Regions from separate parts of the Metabacillus sediminis genome, predicted to be linked through region 1. Evidence: riboswitches for the same ligand, from Rfam matches in the RefSeq annotation. Region 1 holds a riboswitch; each other region holds the start of a gene.
The links. A riboswitch is a leader RNA that binds a small molecule or an ion and turns the genes downstream of it on or off. The one in region 1 is predicted to bind S-adenosylmethionine.

Region 1 (2,199 bases):
ATGAACGGAATGGAGCGAAATACGTTTACGAAGGCTGAAATGATCATATTCACTATCCGATTTTCCCAGACGTTTCCTTTAGATGTAAGGAATAATAGCAATCCAAGGAGAATCCCAAGGATAAAAGTTGCCAGTACCGAAACGCCCGTCATATAAATCGTTTCAGCTGCAGCCGTCCAAACCTTTTCCCAATTCACTTCCGGAAATAATTGCTCAAGCATGGGCAACCACCTCCACTTCTACCTGATGATCTGATAAGAATTGTAAAGCCCGGTCCATTTCTGTTTCTTCCCCGTCGATATAAAGGAACAGCGCACCATAAGCCCCGCTTTGGGTCTGTGATATTTTACCCTGCAGGATATTCACTTTAACATCGTAGTTTTTAATTAAGCTGGTCACAACCGGCTGCTCTGTAGAATCGCCTACGAAGGTCAGCTGGACGATTCGTCCTGACGGATAAGAATCAATCAGATGGGCAATGGTTTCCTTCGTCTCTTCAGGCTCAGTAACCTGCTGGACAAATCGTTTCGTAATAGGAGCTTTAGGTTTTCTGAATACATTCAGCACCTCTCCTTCTTCAACGATTTTCCCATCTTCCATGACCGCTACCTTGTGGCAGATTTTGCGGATGACGTGCATCTCATGGGTAATGAGAACAATCGTCAGACCCAGACGCTGGTTAATATCTACAAGCAGTTCCAGAATGGAATCCGTTGTCTGAGGATCAAGTGCAGAGGTTGCTTCGTCACACAGCAGCACCTTTGGGTTATTTGCAAGGGCTCTCGCAATTCCAACACGCTGCTTTTGACCTCCGCTCAGCTGTGATGGATAAGCGCTCTCTCTGCCTTCCAATCCGACAAGACGGATCAATTCCTTTACACGCTCCTTTCTTTCAGAAGCAGGGATTCCTGCAATTTCAAGCGGGAATGCAATATTGTCGGCCACTGTGCGGGACCATAGGAGATTAAAATGCTGGAAGATCATACTGATTTCCTGTCTGGCCTTCCGAAGCTTGCTTCCTTTTATCTCGGCAATCCGGTTTCCTGCGACCTCAATTGTTCCCGATGTAGGAGTCTCGAGACCATTCAAGAGTCTGATTAAAGAACTCTTGCCTGCTCCGCTATAGCCGATGATTCCAAAGATTTCACCTTTTTGAACTTCAAGGTTCACATCATCTACGGCTGTGATGCTCCCTGATTTGACAGAGTATACTTTTGAAACATGATTTAGTGTAATCACTGCACTCACCTTCTTTCTGATCCGATCTGAAAGGAATAAAAAATGCCTTTCTGCACAAGTGAGCAGAAAGGCATTAAAATATAGGATACCTTTCTCTCATCTTTCAAAATGCCTGAGCATTTTGAGTGAATTGGCACCACTTCAGTTACATAACTGATGGTTGCCGGGCTTCATAGGGCACGTCCCTCCACCTCTCTTAATAAGAGAACAATTTATTATTCAGTTGGGATAGTTTGAAATTTTAAAAATATTTCAGATCTGAAAGTGAGTTTATCATGCAAAAATAGAGTTGTCAACAACTAATGTTTACGGTCAATTGATGCTGACAGTCAACGATCGTTTTCCTGTAGCGGCGAAAATAGCTGCCTCCAAATCCTCAAGCAGATCGTCTGAATGTTCAATTCCTACAGACAATCTGATCAGATCCTCGGAAACCCCGGCCTCTATAAGCTCTTCCTTGCCGAGCTGCTGATGTGTGGTGCTTGCCGGATGAATAATTAAGCTTTTGGCATCCCCAACATTCGCCACATGCGACCATAACTTCGTATGATTGATAATGGCTTTCCCTTCCTCCAAGCCTCCATCTATTCCAAATACAATAACTGCACCGGCTCCTTTTGGCAAATATCGATCTGCAAGGTTTTTTGATGGATGTTCTTCAAGCTCCGGGTATAATACCCACTTAACTGCGGGATGGTTTTGAAGGTAGGAAACGATTTTCCTTGTATTTGCAATGTGTTCCTTCATCCTGACATGCAGCGTCTCTAATCCCAATGTAAATTGAAAGGCATTGTACGGACTTAATGCCGGACCTAAATCTCTCAGAAGCTGAACCCTTGCCTTTACGATATAAGCGAGTTCGCCGAGGGCTTCAGCAAAAACGATATTATGATAGCTTGGGTCAGGAGTAACGAAGGCTGGAAATTTGCCTGTAGACCAGTCAAACTTGCCGCCATCCAC
Region 2 (2,199 bases), 1.9 Mb from region 1:
ATTTACCTGAAGGAAGCTGGTCTGAAATGAAACGAACCATTTGCTGCATACAATTCGATATTGCCTTTGGGGATCCTGAAGAGAATAAAAAGCGTGTGTCTCTTGCAATGGAAGAGGCAATAAGTAAAGAAGCGCCGGACTTTCTCATTCTTCCGGAATTGTGGAATACAGGCTACGATTTGACAAGACTTGAAGTCATCGCAGATGAAGAAGGCATTGACTCTAAAGCTTTCCTTTCAGAGCTTGCAAGAAAGCACAGCGTTAATTTGATAGCGGGGTCCATTGCGAAAAAATCCGGCCATGAAGTAACCAATACGATGCTTATCTTTGATCGTGAAGGAAATCTGATTCATGAATACAGTAAGCTGCATTTATTTAAGCTGATGGATGAACATCATTATCTGACAGGCGGGAGAGAAAGCGGGCTATTTATGTTAGACGGTGTACACTGTGCAGGGTTTATCTGCTATGACATCCGTTTTCCGGAATGGATGCGCGAGCATGCCGCAAATGGTGCAGAGGTGCTCTTTGTTGCTGCAGAGTGGCCACTTCCGCGCCTTCACCACTGGAGATCCCTTCTTATAGCGAGAGCCATTGAAAATCAGGCATATGTTGTTGCCTGCAACCGCTCCGGTTCTGATCCTAATAATCAGTTTGCCGGTCATTCACTCGTCATTGATCCATGGGGAAATGTAATAGCTGAAGCTGGGGAGAGTGAAGAAATACTGAGTGCGGAATTGGATTTTAATGAAATTGCGGGGATTCGAAAACAAATTCCTGTTTTTCAGGACCGGCGTCCGGAATTTTATCAATCATTTGTAAAAAGGGATTGACAGTACTGCTCTTAAGCTGGTAACATTTTCATCAAGTGATTACGAAACAATTAAAACATTCAAAAAATTAAACATACTCTTATCGAGAGTTGGGAGAGGGAATTGGCCCGTTGACCCCAACAGCAACCGACCGTAATACCATTGTGAAATGGGGCGCAGCAGCAAGCGCCGGGGCTTATCGCTCCGCAAGGCACGGTGCTAAATCCGTCAGAAAGCAAATGCTTTTTGGGAGATAAGAGGTGCGAAGACTGCCTCTTCAAGCCTCTTTCTCAAAATGAAAGAGGCTTTTTCATGTTCAATAAATTTTTTATCACCACCTCAGGAGGGAAAATTACATGGCAATCGCAAATACATCGCTTTACGAACCGCTTATTGAAAGCACTGCCTCAGCACTTGCAGTAAGGCTTGGACTTTTTGAAGACAATCTTGTTCTTAATTGTGAGGAAATCGGAGATGGAAACTTGAATCTCGTATTCCATATAACCGATCCAAAATCGGGCAAAGGAGTTATATTGAAGCAGGCCCTCCCTTATGCAAAAGTAATCGGCGAATCGTGGCCGCTTACATTGGACCGGGCAAGAATCGAAAGCAGCGCCCTTGTTAAACAGGCAGAGCTTGCTCCGGGATTGGTTCCTGAAGTTTATTACACTGACCAGACACTTGCCATTACTGTAATGGAGGATCTTTCACATTTGCAGATTGCAAGAAAAGCACTGATGGATAGAAAAAAACTTCCGCTGCTCGCTGAACATATCGGAACGTTTTTGGCCCGTACACTTTTTTACACAAGCGATTTCGCCCTGAAACCACATGTTAAAAAACGGCTTGTTAAGCAATTTACGAATCCTGATTTATGCAAAATCACCGAGGATTTCGTTTTTACGGATCCCTTCTTCGACTTTGAATCCAATGATTTTGAACCGGAGCTTCGGGAGGCTGCTGAAAAACTTTGGGAGGATACACACGTAAAGCTCGAAGTTGCTAAATTGAAAAGAAAGTTTTTGACGGAGGCAGAAGCACTTCTTCACGGGGATCTTCACACAGGCAGTATTTTTGTAAGTGAGACGGAAACAAAGGTTATTGATCCTGAATTTGCTTTCTTTGGACCGATTGGATTTGATCCGGGCCAATTCATCGCAAATCTGCTTCTCAACGCGTTATCTCGAGAAGAACAGGATCAGGATTTTATTTTCGAGGCCATTGAAAAAGCCTGGAACACATTTGAAGTGGAATTTTCGGCAGCGTGGAAAAAGGACAGCTTAGAGCGTTTTTCGGAAGTAGAGGGCTATCTTGAGCATACGCTGGAGCAAATTTTTGAGGATACGATCGGATTTGCAGGGTGTGAAGTCATCCGCAGAACAATCGG
Region 3 (2,199 bases), 660 kb from region 1:
CCAGCTTCAAGATGCATTTGGTGCCTTGAATCTTGAGCTCACTGAAGCGGATCTGGCCAGAATTGAAGAGGCGGTTCCTGCTGAAGCGGTAGCCGGGACACGCTATGCAGCTGAACAAATGGGAATGCTGGGAGTCGAATAAAGAATGGCAGAGCAATTAACAAAAGAAGAAATCCTGGATGCGGCGGAACAAGTGCTGCGCCGTTTTGGACCAGAGAAAACAAGCGTGGTAGATGTAGCCCGGGCCTTGAATATTAGCCACGGAACGATATACCGCCATTATCCAAGCAAAGCTTCGCTGAGGGAAGCGGTGGCTGAGAGGTGGCTCCACAGCATCATTCAGCCCCTGAAGAAAGTTTTCAAGAAAGAATGCTCATCAACGGAACGGCTCCTTTTGTGGGTGGAAACATTGATTGGCATTAAGCACTCACTCGTAAAGGAAGATCCTGAGCTGTTTAGCATGTACACTTCTCTAGCTGAAGAGTCAGTAGATGTGATAACCGCTCATATTAGTGAATTGGTTGGCCAGATCATTCCGATTGTTAAAGAAGGAATGGCAAATGGCGAGTTCAAATCCGCTGATCCTGAGACAGCTGCTAAAGGCATCTTCATCGCTACAGCTAAATTTCATCATCCGGCACACGCAAAAGAATGGGCCTCCCCGGATATAGATGCGGAATTTAGAATGGTTTGGGATTTGATTCTTTCCGGAATTATAAAATAAGAAAGCCGGTTTTCCTGGGGAAGGAAGACCGGCTTTTATCGTACAGGTTTGGTGCGACGAAATTGAAGTTGGAGTTTTTGAAAAGAATCTAAAAAGGCAATCTGTTCCCCGTTCGTACCTATTTTTGAAGAAATGTTGACAATTTTCTGATAGATTGATAGTGTTATAAAAAAATAATTTCTTATCCAGAGAGGTGGAGGGACTGGCCCTTTGAAGCCTCAGCAGCAGGTCTGTACAGACACTGTGCTAATTCCAGCGGGTGAATAGCCTGATAGATAAGCTTGTTCTTTTATTTGTCAGTCACGCACTCTTTGCGAAAAGGGTGCGTTTTTCATTTTTCTGGGTGTGGAACAAAGGAGAGTCAAGATGGAGAGAGAGACTGGATTTCAGCGGAAAATGCAATCAAGACATCTTATTATGCTTTCACTCGGAGGTGTAATTGGGACCGGATTATTCCTGAGTACAGGCTACACCATTCAGCAAGCAGGGCCATTAGGCACACTGCTTTCCTACCTTGTCGGTGCGGTGGTCGTTTACCTTGTTATGCTTTGTCTGGGAGAGCTATCGGTACATATGCCTGAAACAGGGGCTTTTCACAGCTACGCTGCTAAATACATTGGGCCTGCAACAGGGTACACGGTTGCCTGGCTGTACTGGCTGACGTGGACGGTTGCACTCGGATCGGAGTTTACGGCGGCCGGACTGCTGATGCAGCGGTGGTTTCCATCCGTTAATGTTTGGATCTGGAGTGCGCTGTTTGCGGTTTTGATCCTTGTATTAAATGCTGTGACCGTTAAATTTTTTGCAGAATCAGAGTTCTGGTTTTCTTCTGTGAAGGTGGCAGCCATCGTAATCTTCATCATCTTGGGTGGAGCTGCCGTTATCGGGATTCTTCCTCTGGCTGATTCTGAACCTGCGCCTTTTCTGTCAAACTTCACAAATGAAGGCTTGTTCCCGAATGGAGCGTTTGCCGTTCTGATGACGATGCTTGCTGTGAATTTTGCCTATTCGGGGACAGAACTGATCGGCATCGCTGCCGGAGAAACGGCGAATCCGGAAAAAACCATACCTAAGGCGATTCGGACAACGGTGTGGCGATTGATTATTTTTTTCGTTGGAACGATTGTTGTCCTGTCTGCGCTGCTGCCTTCCTCGGATGCCGGTGTGCTGAAAAGCCCGTTTGTGGCGGTTTTCGAGAGAATCGGAATTCCTTATGCTGCGGATGTGATGAATTTTGTTATCCTGACCGCCATTTTATCCGCCGCCAACTCTGGTTTGTATGCGGCGTCCAGAATGCTCTGGTCCCTCGCGGATAAGAAAACGATCTCCCCTGTTTTTGCAAAAGTAACGAAGCGCGGCGTGCCGTTAAATGCGCTTCTTCTCAGTATGGCCGGAGGCGGCTTGGCCCTGCTGTCAAGTGTCATTGCACCGGACACGGTCTACATCGTCCTTGTTTCAATTTCTGGTCTTGCTGT
Region 4 (2,199 bases), 2.0 Mb from region 1:
AATCCCCAATTTTAGATGGATCGCCAGTAATCGCCAATACGTCCGTAAGTCCAAGGGAATGGAGTCCCATTAGATGCGATTGAAGGCCGATCAAATTCCGGTCGCGGCAGGTGAGGTGAATAAGAGGCCTCATATCATGCTTTTCCTTTAACTGTGTTCCAACCGCCGCATTGCTGACTCTCGGTGAAGCAAGTGAATTGTCAGCAAGGGTGATACTGTCGATACCGGTCTTTTTCAGCTCTTCAGCTCCTTTAAAAAACTTTTCCAAACTGAGCGTTTTCGGAGGATCCAGTTCGACGATAACAGACCTGCGCTTCTTCACAATCTGGTGGAGCGGGGGATAGGCAGGCTCCAGCCGTTCATGAATAGTGACGGGCTTTCGCTGCTTAACTGCCTTTTCCTTAATAGGGGAAAGGCCTCTTAGCGCATCAGCCATCGCTTTTATATGTTTAGGCGTCGTACCGCAGCAGCCGCCGATCAGTCTTGCGCCTTGGTTACGGAAGGCTAGGGCGCTTTCTGCAAAATAGCCTTCGTCCGATTCATAAACGAGTCTTCCTTCTTCCACAGATGGAAGACTGCCATTTGGGTAGACAGAGAGAAACGCCTTTTCAAGGAGCGGAACCTCTTCAAGTGATTCGAGCATATGATACGGCCCAAGCCTGCAGTTCAGGCCGACTGCATCTGCGCCGAGTGCTTCCAATTCTTTTAAGCCTTTTTCAAGTGGTGTACCATCCTGCAGCACGCCTGTCTCATGCAGCGAGACATTGGCGACAATCGGCTTACTGGTTTCTTTTCTCGCAATTTCAAGAACCGTTTTCAGCTCTTCCAAATCATAAAAGGTTTCGAGCAGAAGTCCATCAATGTCTTCATTCAGAAGGACATATAGCTGCTCGCGGAAGCTGCGTTTCAGCTCATCCAGTGTATGGGAGCTTTTTTTGAAAGCACGGACTCCGCCCATTGTAGCGAGAACATAGGCCTGGCTGCCTGCTGCCTTTCTTGCAAGCCTGGCCGCTTTCGAATTGATGGCCCGGATATCATCTTCCAGTCCATAGCGGGATAATTTAATATGATTTCCGCCGTATGTGTTCGTTTGAATAACCCGTGCACCAGCGTTGATGTATGCCTCATGGATGCTCTGGACCTGATCAGGGTTTGACAGATTCAATTCTTCAAAGCATCGGTCAATCCCATGGGAGTATAGAAGGGTCCCCATCGCCCCGTCCGCTATTAAAATTTCATTTTGTAAATCCTCTAGAAAACCCACTGCTGATACCCCCTCTAAAAATAAAAAGCCCTCTTATAGAAGAAGGCTTTAACATTCGGACTTCTTCTTATCTTCCAAGCAAAACGCTTAGCTGGATTTAGCACCTTGGCACGCGCGCTTGCATGACCGGTTGCTGAAGCGTCATCGGGCCAGTCCCTCAGCTTCTCTTGATAAGAACGATATGGAGTTGTTTAAAAATAGATTACTCCCAATTTACCTAATTTTTCGAAAACATTCAAGGGGGAAGGGGAGGTTTTTTACAAAACGGTCTTAAATGTGGGGCGGATGAACAGGGAATGAATGCAGGAGGTCACTGAAGGTACTGAATGTAAAGGGGAATGCTGGGGGGGAGGGTAATTGCTGACTTTACTGAGATAATTGCTGACTTTATTGGAATAATTGCTGACTATATCGGAATAATTGCTGACTTTTTTAAAAGAATTGCTGACTATCAAAGGTAATTGCTGACTATCCGAAATCAATGCGGAAACCTGCAAAAAATATCCCAAAACCAATAAAAAAGACCGCTCACCCAAAGCGGTCCAAACCAAAATTATCGGTAATTAATAAATTGCACATCGATTGGAAGTTCAGCCTGTCTGATCGCAGCGATTACCTGTTGCAAATCATCACGGTTTTTTCCGGTGACGCGCACCTGGTCATCCTGAACCTGGGATTTCACTTTCAGTCCGGAGTTTTTAATGATCGTGTTAATACGCTTTGCATTGTCCTTATCGATCCCTTGAACGAGCTTGCCGCGCTGGCGTACTGTGCCGCCTGATGCACCTTCCACTTTGCCGTACTGAATGTTCTTTACCGGTACTTCACGGCGGATTAGTTTGCTGATGAGTACATCTTTCAGCTGTTCGAGTTTGTAGTCATCGTCGGATACTAGAACAAGCTCTTCTTTTTCAAGTTTAATATCGCTTTTGCTT

Region 2: another riboswitch for S-adenosylmethionine. It lies ahead of mtnK (S-methyl-5-thioribose kinase); the one in region 1 lies ahead of WCV65_RS17530 (methionine ABC transporter ATP-binding protein).
Region 3: another riboswitch for S-adenosylmethionine. It lies ahead of mmuP (S-methylmethionine permease); the one in region 1 lies ahead of WCV65_RS17530 (methionine ABC transporter ATP-binding protein).
Region 4: another riboswitch for S-adenosylmethionine. It lies ahead of WCV65_RS06520 (bifunctional homocysteine S-methyltransferase/methylenetetrahydrofolate reductase); the one in region 1 lies ahead of WCV65_RS17530 (methionine ABC transporter ATP-binding protein).

What each region holds. Positions count from the first base shown of each region.
Region 1 covers NZ_CP147407.1:3,351,071-3,353,269, forward strand. Annotated here, with positions in the region: gene WCV65_RS17525 (methionine ABC transporter permease) at 1-221, opposite strand, end outside; gene WCV65_RS17530 (methionine ABC transporter ATP-binding protein) at 214-1,239, opposite strand; SAM riboswitch class I at 1,333-1,445, opposite strand; gene WCV65_RS17535 (O-acetylhomoserine aminocarboxypropyltransferase/cysteine synthase family protein) at 1,552-2,199, opposite strand, start outside.
Region 2 covers NZ_CP147407.1:1,445,189-1,447,387, reverse strand. Annotated here, with positions in the region: gene WCV65_RS07655 (carbon-nitrogen family hydrolase) at 27-833, shown strand; SAM riboswitch class I at 910-1,072, shown strand; gene mtnK (S-methyl-5-thioribose kinase) at 1,169-2,199, shown strand, end outside.
Region 3 covers NZ_CP147407.1:4,012,424-4,014,622, reverse strand. Annotated here, with positions in the region: gene WCV65_RS20630 (aldo/keto reductase) at 1-142, shown strand, start outside; gene WCV65_RS20625 (TetR family transcriptional regulator) at 146-724, shown strand; SAM riboswitch class I at 903-1,006, shown strand; gene mmuP (S-methylmethionine permease) at 1,091-2,199, shown strand, end outside.
Region 4 covers NZ_CP147407.1:1,234,304-1,236,502, forward strand. Annotated here, with positions in the region: gene WCV65_RS06520 (bifunctional homocysteine S-methyltransferase/methylenetetrahydrofolate reductase) at 1-1,264, opposite strand, end outside; SAM riboswitch class I at 1,329-1,441, opposite strand; gene WCV65_RS06525 (YajQ family cyclic di-GMP-binding protein) at 1,818-2,199, opposite strand, start outside.